Ensifer sp. PDNC004: one gene and its partner. The protein of the gene in region 1 interacts with the protein of each later gene in a pairwise test. Links are inferred from orthologs where the notes say so. Each region holds a gene or a part of one and is shown on either strand. Other genes may lie near its edges.

What was found.
Region 2: the proteins of eno (region 1) and rpe interact in binary tests that used the Escherichia coli proteins (3 or more experiments, as listed by UniProt). The link is inferred for Ensifer sp. PDNC004 from one-to-one orthologs.

What each region holds. Positions count from the first base shown.
Region 1 is NZ_CP070353.1:1,309,325-1,315,223, reverse strand. The notes cover bases 1-2,860. They hold eno (phosphopyruvate hydratase), read left to right. Parts: upstream 1-723; coding sequence 724-1,998; downstream 1,999-2,860. Other genes in these bases: pdhA (pyruvate dehydrogenase (acetyl-transferring) E1 component subunit alpha), read left to right, coding at 2,602-2,860; JVX98_RS14565 (septum formation initiator family protein), read left to right, coding at 2,145-2,465; kdsA (3-deoxy-8-phosphooctulonate synthase), read left to right, coding at 1-588. Also shown: more of pdhA, read left to right, coding at 2,861-3,648; JVX98_RS14555 (pyruvate dehydrogenase complex E1 component subunit beta), read left to right, coding at 3,666-5,036; JVX98_RS14550 (pyruvate dehydrogenase complex dihydrolipoamide acetyltransferase), read left to right, coding at 5,052-5,899. UniProt on the Escherichia coli protein: Catalyzes the reversible conversion of 2-phosphoglycerate (2-PG) into phosphoenolpyruvate (PEP). It is essential for the degradation of carbohydrates via glycolysis.
Region 2 is NZ_CP070353.1:869,836-874,399, forward strand. What follows is about bases 58-2,982. They hold rpe (ribulose-phosphate 3-epimerase), read right to left. Parts: upstream 1,897-2,982; coding sequence 1,219-1,896; downstream 58-1,218. Other genes in these bases: JVX98_RS12175 (hypothetical protein), read right to left, coding at 58-482; JVX98_RS12180 (DUF2259 domain-containing protein), read right to left, coding at 479-1,222; JVX98_RS12190 (P1 family peptidase), read right to left, coding at 1,973-2,980; JVX98_RS12195 (branched-chain amino acid ABC transporter substrate-binding protein), read right to left, coding at 2,977-2,982. Also shown: more of JVX98_RS12175, read right to left, coding at 1-57; more of JVX98_RS12195, read right to left, coding at 2,983-4,068. UniProt on the Escherichia coli protein: Catalyzes the reversible epimerization of D-ribulose 5-phosphate to D-xylulose 5-phosphate.

The sequences.
Region 1 (5,899 bases):
ATCTTCGCCGACCTCAAAAAGGAATTCGGCTTTCCGGTTCTAACCGACGTGCACACCGAAGAGCAATGTGCTCTGGTCGCGCCGACGGTCGACATTCTGCAGATCCCGGCCTTCCTGTCGCGCCAGACCGATCTTCTGGTCGCAGCCGCCAAGACCGGCCGCGCGATCAACGTCAAGAAGGGCCAGTTCCTGGCGCCTTGGGACATGAAGAACGTGTTGGCGAAGTTCACCGAGAGCGGCAACCCCAATGTCATGCTCTGCGAGCGTGGCGCTTCCTTCGGCTACAACACGCTGGTCTCCGACATGCGCTCGCTGCCGATCATGGCTTCGCTCGGCGCGCCGGTCGTCTTTGATGCGACGCATTCGGTTCAGCAGCCGGGCGGGCAGGGGGGCTCTTCGGGCGGTCAACGAGAATTCGTCGAGACCCTGGCGCGTGCGGCCGTTGCGGTTGGCGTCGCAGGTGTGTTCGTCGAGACGCACGAAGACCCTGATAATGCGCCGTCGGACGGCCCGAACATGGTGCATCTAAAGGACATGCCGCGGCTGCTCGAAAAGCTGCTGGCGTTCGACGCGATCGCCAAGGGCTGAGCCCCGCGACGCTTCGTGAAATTTTCATGAACCGCAATGGCGCGGTTGTTTTTGCATATTGCGCGCCATTGTAATTTCGAGGCCTTGGCGTATGACAGGCCCCGACCACCCACCGTCCTCAACAGGGAAGAGATCATGACTGCAATCATCGACATCATCGGCCGAGAAATTCTGGACAGCCGCGGCAACCCGACCGTCGAGGTCGACGTGTACCTGGAAGACGGAAGCTTCGGTCGCGCGGCAGTCCCGTCGGGCGCCTCGACCGGTGCGCATGAGGCTGTCGAGCTGCGCGATGGTGGAACGCGTTACCTCGGCAAGGGCGTCGAGCGCGCCGTCGAAGCCGTCAACGGCGAGATCTTCGAAGCGATCGGCGGTCTCGATGCCGAGAACCAGATCCAGATCGACAAGACCATGATCGAGCTCGACGGCACGGCGAACAAGTCGCGCCTCGGCGCCAACGCCATCCTCGGCGTTTCGCTTGCCGTTTCCAAGGCCGCCGCTGAAGCTGCCGGCCTGCCGCTCTACCGCTACGTCGGCGGCCCGAACGCCCACGTTCTGCCGGTTCCGATGATGAACATCATCAACGGCGGTGCACACGCGGACAACCCGATCGACTTCCAGGAATTCATGATCGTTCCGGTTGGCGCCGACACGATGCGTGATGCCGTGCGCATGGGCTCGGAAGTGTTCCACACCCTGAAGAAGCAGCTCGCAGCCGACGGTCACAACACCAATGTCGGCGACGAAGGCGGCTTCGCGCCGGGTCTCGCCTCTGCTCCGGCAGCCCTCGACTTCATCATGAAGTCGATCGAAAAGGCTGGCTACAAGCCGGGCGAAGACATGTTCATCGCGCTCGATTGCGCCGCGACCGAATTCTTCAAGGACGGCAAGTACGTTCTCGAAGGTGAAGGCCGCACGCTCGAGCCGGGCGCAATGGCTGAATACCTGGCGGAACTCGCTGCCAAGTACCCGATCTTCTCGATCGAAGACGGTATGGCCGAAGACGACTGGGATGGCTGGAAGGCAGTGACCGACCTCATCGGCAACAAGTGCCAGCTCGTCGGCGACGACCTGTTCGTCACCAACTCGGCCCGCCTGCGCGACGGCATCAAGATGGGCGTTGCCAACTCGATCCTCGTCAAGGTCAACCAGATCGGCTCGCTGTCGGAAACGCTCGACGCCGTCGAGACCGCACACAAGGCACGCTACACCGCCGTCATGTCGCACCGCTCGGGCGAAACCGAAGACGCGACGATCGCCGATCTCGCGGTCGCCACCAACTGCGGCCAGATCAAGACCGGCTCGCTCGCCCGTTCGGACCGGCTCGCAAAGTATAACCAACTGATCCGCATCGAAGAGCAGCTCGGCCTGCAGGCGAAGTACGCCGGCCGTTCGATCCTGCGTGGCTGATCGCCGCCTGATTTCCGTCTGAAAATCGAACCCGCCCACACGGTCCCGTGTGGGCGGGTTTCTATTTTCCTGCCGTTCATGGTCAACGGTCGGTTAATCAATCGCCGCTAATCTGATTGCCGTACTGCGTATCAGGGCGTGAATGCATGTGGACACGGCATCATAAGAAACGGAAACTGGGTCGGCTGGTGATGCCGCTGATCGCGGTCGCCTTTCTCTCCTACTTCGGCTATCATTCCATTCACGGCGGCTATGGCCTGAAGGCGACCGAGCAATTCGATCGCCAGATCGTCGAGCGGCAGGCGCGGCTGGATAAGCTCACGAAACAGCGGTTGATCCTTGAAAAGGAGGTTCAGCTGATGAGTGATGGGTCGCTGGAAAGGGACATGCTGGATGAAAAGGCTCGCCTCGCGCTCAACATGTCGCGAAGTGACGAGATCGTTATTTTTCACCGCGCCGCAAATTAACCTGAATTCAGTTAATTGAAATTTGTAAAGTAAAATCAATTGTTTGCATGGAATGCGAGCCATGCAAATATGGCATTGCTGTGTCTGCTTTCTTTCCCTATGGTAACCGCAAAAGGCTAACCATTGGGAGGAACGAATGGCTCCGCGAAAATCCGCGTCCGTTTCCAGCCGCAAGAGTGCCGCAAAGCCGGCGAAGAAAGACTTCAATGGCGGCACGTTCGCCGAATTCTCCAAACAGGAAGATCTGAGTGCCTACCGCGAAATGCTGCTGATCCGGCGTTTCGAGGAGAAGGCCGGCCAGCTCTATGGCATGGGCTTCATCGGCGGCTTCTGTCACCTCTACATCGGCCAGGAAGCTGTCGTCGTCGGCATGCAGATGGCGCTGAAAGAAGGCGACCAGGTCATCACCGCCTACCGTGACCATGGCCACATGCTGGCCTGCGGCATGAGCGCCCGCGGCGTCATGGCCGAACTCACCGGTCGTCGCAGCGGTCTTTCCAAGGGGAAGGGCGGCTCGATGCACATGTTCTCCAAGGAAAAGCACTTCTACGGCGGTCACGGCATCGTCGGCGCCCAGGTGTCGCTCGGCACCGGTCTTGCTTTCGCCAACCGCTATCGCGGCAACGACAACGTGTCCGTTGCCTATTTCGGTGACGGCGCTGCCAACCAGGGCCAGGTCTACGAAAGCTTCAACATGGCGCAGCTCTGGAAGCTGCCGGTGATCTACGTGATCGAGAACAACCGCTACGCCATGGGTACGTCCGTTTCGCGCGCTTCGGCACAGACCGACTTCTCGCAGCGCGGGGTCTCCTTCAACATTCCCGGCTTCCAGGTGGACGGCATGGACGTGCGTGCGGTCAAGGCCGCCGGCGACGAGGCTGTTGAGCATTGCCGTTCGGGCAAGGGGCCGATCATCCTCGAGATGCAGACCTATCGCTATCGCGGTCACTCGATGTCCGACCCGGCGAAGTATCGCTCGAAGGACGAAGTGCAGAAGATGCGCTCGGAGCATGACCCGATCGAGCAGGTGAAGGCGCGTCTGACCGAAAAGGGTTGGGCGAACGAGGACGAACTGAAGCAGATCGACAAGGACGTCCGCGACATCGTTGCCGACAGCGCCGATTTTGCCCAGGCCGATCCGGAGCCGGATGCATCCGAGCTCTACACCGACATCCTGCTTTGATCCGGGGAGGGACAAACATGCCAGTAGAAATTCTTATGCCTGCCCTTTCCCCGACCATGGAGGAAGGCACGCTCTCGAAATGGCTGAAGAACGAGGGCGACAAGGTCACCTCCGGTGACGTCATTGCCGAGATCGAGACCGACAAGGCGACGATGGAAGTCGAAGCCGTTGACGAAGGCACGATCGGCAAGCTCTTGATCGCCGCCGGCACCGAAGGCGTCAAGGTCAACACCCCGATCGCCGTGCTGCTGCAGGACGGCGAAGGCGCAGGCGATATCGCCGCTCCGAAGGCCGAAGCACCGAAGGCAGCTGCTGCCGAAGCGCCGGCCGCTTCCGCGCCGGCTTCGGTTGCAGCCCAGCCGAAGGTCGAAGTTGCCGCTGATCCGGCGATCCCCGCCGGCACCGAAATGGTCACCATGACCGTTCGTGAAGCGCTTCGTGATGCGATGGCCGAAGAAATGCGCGCCAGCGACGACGTCTTCGTCATGGGCGAAGAAGTCGCCGAATACCAAGGCGCCTACAAGATCACCCAAGGCCTCTTGCAGGAATTCGGTGCACGTCGCGTCATCGATACCCCGATCACCGAGCACGGCTTTGCCGGCGTCGGCGTCGGCGCTGCCATGACCGGTCTGCGCCCGATCGTCGAGTTCATGACCTTCAACTTCGCCATGCAGGCGATCGACCAGATCATCAACTCCGCTGCCAAGACGCTCTACATGTCCGGTGGCCAGATGGGCGCGCCGATCGTCTTCCGTGGCCCGAGCGGTGCCGCTGCCCGCGTGGCCGCCCAGCACTCGCAGTGCTACGCCGCCTGGTACAGCCATATCCCGGGTCTGAAAGTCGTCATGCCCTACACGGCCGCCGACGCCAAGGGCCTGCTCAAGGCTGCGATCCGCGATCCGAACCCGGTCATCTTCCTCGAAAACGAAATCCTCTACGGTCACTCGTTCGAAGTGCCGAAGCTTGACGATTTCGTTCTGCCGATCGGCAAGGCCCGTATCCACAAGGTCGGCAAGGATGCGACGATCGTCTCCTTCGGCATCGGCATGACCTACGCCGTCAAGGCAGTTGCCGAACTCGAAGCGCAAGGCATCGACGTCGAACTGATCGACCTGCGCACCATCCGTCCGATGGACCTGCCGACGGTCATCGAATCCGTCAAGAAGACCGGCCGTCTCGTCACCGTCGAAGAAGGCTACCCGCAGTCTTCCGTCGGCACCGAAATCGCGACCCGCGTCATGCAGCAGGCCTTCGACTACCTTGACGCTCCGATCCTGACGATCGCCGGCAAGGACGTGCCGATGCCTTACGCCGCGAACCTCGAGAAGCTGGCGCTTCCGAACGTCGCAGAGGTTGTCGATGCGGTGAAAGCCGTTTGCTACAAATAAGGGGAGGGCCCTTCGATGCCTATCAACATCACAATGCCTGCCCTCTCCCCGACGATGGAAGAAGGCAATCTGGCCAAGTGGCTGGTCAAGGAAGGCGATAAGGTCAAGTCCGGCGACGTGATCGCCGAGATCGAGACCGACAAGGCGACGATGGAAGTCGAAGCCGTCGACGAAGGCACCGTTGCCAAACTCGTCGTCCCCGCCGGCACCGAAGGCGTCAAGGTCAACGCGCTGATCGCCGTCCTCGCCGCCGATGGCGAGGATGTCGCTGCCGCCGCCAAGGGCGGCAACGGCGCGGCAGCACCGGCACCTGCCGCCAAGGCTGAAGCGCCTGCACCGGCAGCGCCGAGCGCTCCGGCTGCGGCTCCCGCACCGGCTGCTTCTGCACCGGCTCCGGCTGCGCAGCCTGCAAAGGCCGAAGGTGGCGCGCGCGTGTTCTCTTCGCCGCTCGCCCGTCGCCTTGCCAAGGACGCCGGCATCGATCTTTCGGCGATTGCAGGTACCGGCCCGCATGGCCGCGTCATCAAGAAGGACGTTGAAGCTGCCGTTTCCGGTGGCACCGCCAAGCCCGCCGCCGCACCGGCTGCCGGCGCTGCTGCTCCTGCAGCCGCTCCGCTTGCCAAGGGCCCGTCGGACGACGCCGTTCTCAAGCTCTTCGAGCCGGGTTCCTACGAGCTCGTGCCGCATGACGGCATGCGCAAGACGATCGCCAAGCGTCTCGTCGAATCCAAGCAGACGATCCCGCACTTCTACGTGTCGGTCGATTGCGAACTCGACGCGCTGCTGGCGCTGCGCGCACAGCTCAATGCCGCTGCTCCCGAGCAGGGCGGCAAGCCGGTCTACAAGCTCTCCGTCAACGACAT
Region 2 (4,564 bases), 440 kb from region 1 along the record:
AGGCGAAGGCCCATGACCAGAAACTGGTAGAAGGCGATCAGCGTCGTAAAGGCGAACTGGAAGAGCCACGTCGTGGTTCCGATCGGGGCGTGCCACTGTGCATAGAATTCGCGGTAGTCGAGCGCGAAAAGCAGTGCCGTCATCCCGATCGTGCCGAGCGAGAGGAAGAAGAGATAGGCCGCGAAACGCGTTTCCACGCGGCGTCCGATCGCCGCGAAGCGGGCGAGAAACAGCGCCGGCGGCCAGGCGAGCAGAGCGCCGGCCCCGAAAACCCAGAGCAGTTCGGCCAGATGGAAGGTCGCGTCCCGTTCCCGCAGCCACAGCGCAAACCACGCCGACAGCGTCATCGACGCGCTCCACAAGGGCGCGCCGAAGAGCAATAGCGGAAGGCTCGGCACGGACCGGGCGAGGCGGGCCCGTTTCCGGGCACCGGCCGCCGCACGCCCCGCTTTCGCTTCGACGCTGGCGGCCGCCTCGTTCATTTGGCGATCCGCGTCGGGATCGCGATCCAGCGCCCGTCCGTCGTGCCTTCAAAGCCGAGCGACTTGACGAGCACCATGATCACATGGGTTTCCGAACCGTCGTCGTTGCGGTGGGTGATGGCGCCGCCGACCTGATAGCCGGTGGGGCAACGGCGGCTTTCCGGTATGCGGCTGTCATCCTGAAGCACGTCGCTTGCCGGCGCGCCCGCCTTCATCGTCATCGACAGACGGAAACCTTTGGTTTCCTTCAGGAAGTCCTTGCAGATGCCGTCCGGCTCGAAGGTCTTTTCCTCGAGCGTAACCGTATAGGTCTCGCGGAACGCTTGATCGGCTGCAAAAGCATCGTAGGTCAGCGAGAGCGGCTTGGCGTTGGCTTCCGTGATCGGGTTGAAGGCCGCGAGCAGCCCGGGCGCATCGGCAAGGCGATAGGCATCGATCAAGGGAGCCGCCCGACGCCGGGCTTCATGGCGCGCCTTAGACAGCGGGCTGCCGTCTTCGCGGCTGACGGCGCGCACCGGCGCGCCCGGTAGGAAGCTGTCATTGCGCGTGTCGATCACATAGATGGTCGAATAGGGAAAGCCGGAGCCGTCCTGGACGCCATACTCCTCGAAGGCAAAGACATTGCCGTCGGCCGAGAAGCCGATCGGCTGCAGTGCGGCATAGTCGCCAGCAAGGGCCGGCGATGCAGCGGCGGCCGCAGCCAGGCAACAAAGACCGGAAATTGCCGCGCGTGCTGTCATCGATAGGCCTTCTCGGCAGGCGCACGGATCGCTTCGATCGCCGAGCGATAGGCCTCGACCGAGCCGCCCTTGAAGATCGCCGAGCCGGCAACGAGAACATTGGCGCCGGCGCCGGTGGCAATGGCTGCCGTTTCAGGCGCAATGCCGCCATCGACTTCGATCTCGATCGGACGATCGCCGATCATCGCCTTGATACGACGGATCTTTTCCGCGGTGGCGTCGATGAACTTCTGCCCGCCGAAGCCCGGATTGACGGTCATGACGAGGATCAGGTCAAGCTCATCGAGCACGTATTCGATGGCGCTTTCGGGCGTTGCCGGATTGAGCGACACGCCAGCCTTCTTGCCGAGCGAACGGACCGTCTGCAGCGAGCGATGCAGGTGCGGACCGGCTTCGGCGTGCACCGTCAGGATATCGCAGCCGGCCTTGGCGAAGGCTTCGAGAAACGGGTCGGCGGGCGAAATCATCAGGTGGCAGTCGAACGTCGCATCGGTATAGCGGCGCAGCGACTTGATGACATCGGGGCCGAAGGTGATGTTCGGCACGAAATGACCGTCCATGACATCGAGATGGATCCAGTCTGCGCCGGCATCGACGACATCGCGAACCTCCTGGCCGAGCTTGGAGAAATCGGCCGCCAGGATCGACGGGGCAATGCGGATAGGGTAGGTCATGGCGCACTCCAGCGTGTTTTCCGCGGGAATAGCACCGCCGAGCCCCGCAAACAACATGCCTGCGATCAAAGCTGCGTCAGCGACGCTGCGACCAGCAGGGCATGAGATCATTTTCCGCCGGCGTCGCGTCGTGGACCCCGCGGGCGATCGCGCGCGCCATGGTCGAGGCGGCAACCGCGCCGAGATCGATGAAATCCTCTGTTGTCGGCGTCTTGCCACAGGCGCCGGTCGCAAGCGCGAAGATCAGGTCGCCGTCGAGCGGCGTGTGCGCCGGCCAGAGCCCGCGGGCAAAGCCGTCATGGGCGGCAATCGCCAGGCGCTTGGCTTCAGCCTTCGTCAGCACCGCATCCGTCGCGATCACCGCGATCGTCGTGTTGGCGACGGCCGCCTGGCGGTCGCGGAACTTGATGCGGATGTCGGCCGCGTCGGCCGGCATCGGGTGGGGCAGGCCAAGCCCGCCGAACTCGTCATCCAGTTCGAAGGGCGCGGACCAGAAATGCCCGGTGTCGCCGACTGTAGCGGATCCGAGCGCATTGACGGCGACAAGCGCACCGATGGTGACGCCGTTCGGCAGAACCGTGGACGCTGAACCGAGCCCACCCTTCAGGCCCGCGGTCAGCGCACCGGTGCCGGCGCCTGCCGAACCGGTCGAAAATGTCGCGCCAGCCCGCCCGACGGCCTCGAAGCCGAGTTCGCGGTAGGGCGGAAAGCGGCCCCAATCCTTGTCGCCACCATTGATGAGGTCGAAGAGGATCGCCGTCGGGACAATCGGGATGCGGTGCGGGCCGACGGCGAAGCCGCGGCCCATTTCCCTGAGGGCGGCCTGCGCACCGGACGCAGCGTCAAGCCCGAAGGCCGAACCGCCGGAAAGAACGAGTGCATCGACCGTTTGCACCGTGTTGTGCGGGTCGAGAAGGTCGGTTTCCCGGGTACCCGGCGCACCACCCAGAACCTGGACGGCGGCCGTTGCCGGCGGGTCGCAGACGATCGCCGTGACGCCCGATTTCAGGCGATGGTCCTCGGCGTTGCCGACCGTCAGACCTTTGACATCGGTGATCAGGTTCAGCGGTCCGGGACGCATCATGGCGTGGCTCCTTCAGCGGCCGCAGGCACGAAATGGCCGCCTTGCCACTGCATCAAACGGTAGGGATTGTCGGCACGCTCGTGCGCGGCGTTGAAGGCGGTGAGGCCGAGGACAGTCGGGTAGGGCCCCTTGCCTGCGATCGCTTCGATCAACGACTTGTCGTCCTGTGCTGCCCTATCCTTGGCTTCCTCCAGCAACGCCATCACCGCGAAGGCCGGCATCACATAACCTTCCGGCTCGATGCCGGCGGCGCGCATTTCGTCGGCAAAGGGCTTGCCTTCCGGCGATTGCGCCGCATCCGGCAGCGTTACTGCAAGCACGCCATCGGCAAGCGGAACCGTGAGATCGGCCGCGTTCAAGGCATCGCCGCCAAGCAAGGTGAGGTTCGCGCCTTCGCCAAGGGCATCGCGGGCGATAACGGCGGTATCCTGCCGGTCGCCGCCGGTGAAGACGTGGGTTGCGCCGCTTTTCACCAGGCGTCGCACCAGGTTGATCTGCTGCTCCTGCGCCGGTCGGTAGGTGTCGCTGAAGACCGGTGTCATGCCGATTTCGGCAAGCGCTGCGCGCACCGCCTCGACCAGCTCCCGGCTGTGGATCGTACCGTCGTCGACGAGCGCGATGGGCTTGTCCTTCCAGCGGTTGACGATGGCATCGACGATGGCCACGGCCTCGGCATTGCCGCTCGGCGCGAGGCGGAAGAGCGGCCATTTGTTCTTGAGCGCGTCTTCCATCAGGATATCGGAGCGCACGCTGAGGGTGATTGCCGGCAAGCCCGCTTCTGTCAGGGCCGGAAGCGTCGCATCCAGGCTTTCGGTGCAGAGAAAGCCGACGGCGGCTTCGGCACCCGCCGCAAGCAATGCCTTGGTCAGCGCCTCGTTGCCGGCGGTATCGCAGGTCTCGGGAATGACGACGATCTCGCTGCCGCGATCACCGGCCTTGAAGCCTGCGCCGTCTATAATCTGCTTGCCGAGCGGCGCGAACGGGCCTTCCACCGGCGCCACGACCGCCACCTTGATACCGGCCGCCCAAGCCGGCGTTGCCTGCACCAGTCCGGCAAGGATGAGGCTGGTGACAATGGATCGACGCATTCACTTACTCCGCCGCCGCAAGCTTCCCCGTCCGAACCGATCCGGGGCAAAATCCTACGGCGAGCCACCACAGCTTCCTCTTCCGTTGCCGCTCGCGTCTGACGCGAGGCACGGTCGTTGCTGCATGTTTTAAGGAAGTGCCCCGCGGCGTCAAAGGAAAAGATGTCGCTCCTGGTGAAGAAGGTTCAATCTGCGTCACGGCCACGTCGCAGATGTGCAAGAATCTCCTTCCCGCGGGTTTCATATTTTCTGACAGCGTCTATGTATGTGCCTGACATCGCCCGGAGAAAGATGTGTTGGAGAAGACCCGGCTGGACCCTATCAGTTATCGCGACGCGATGAGCCGCCTGGCCGGTCACGTGCAGATCATTACCGCCGCTGACGGCAGCGAGCGGCGCGGCGTCACCGTGACTGCGGCCTGCTCGGTTTCCGATAGCCCGCCAACGGTTCTCGTCTGCCTGAATGGTGCCAATCCGCGCAACGAGATCTTCACCCG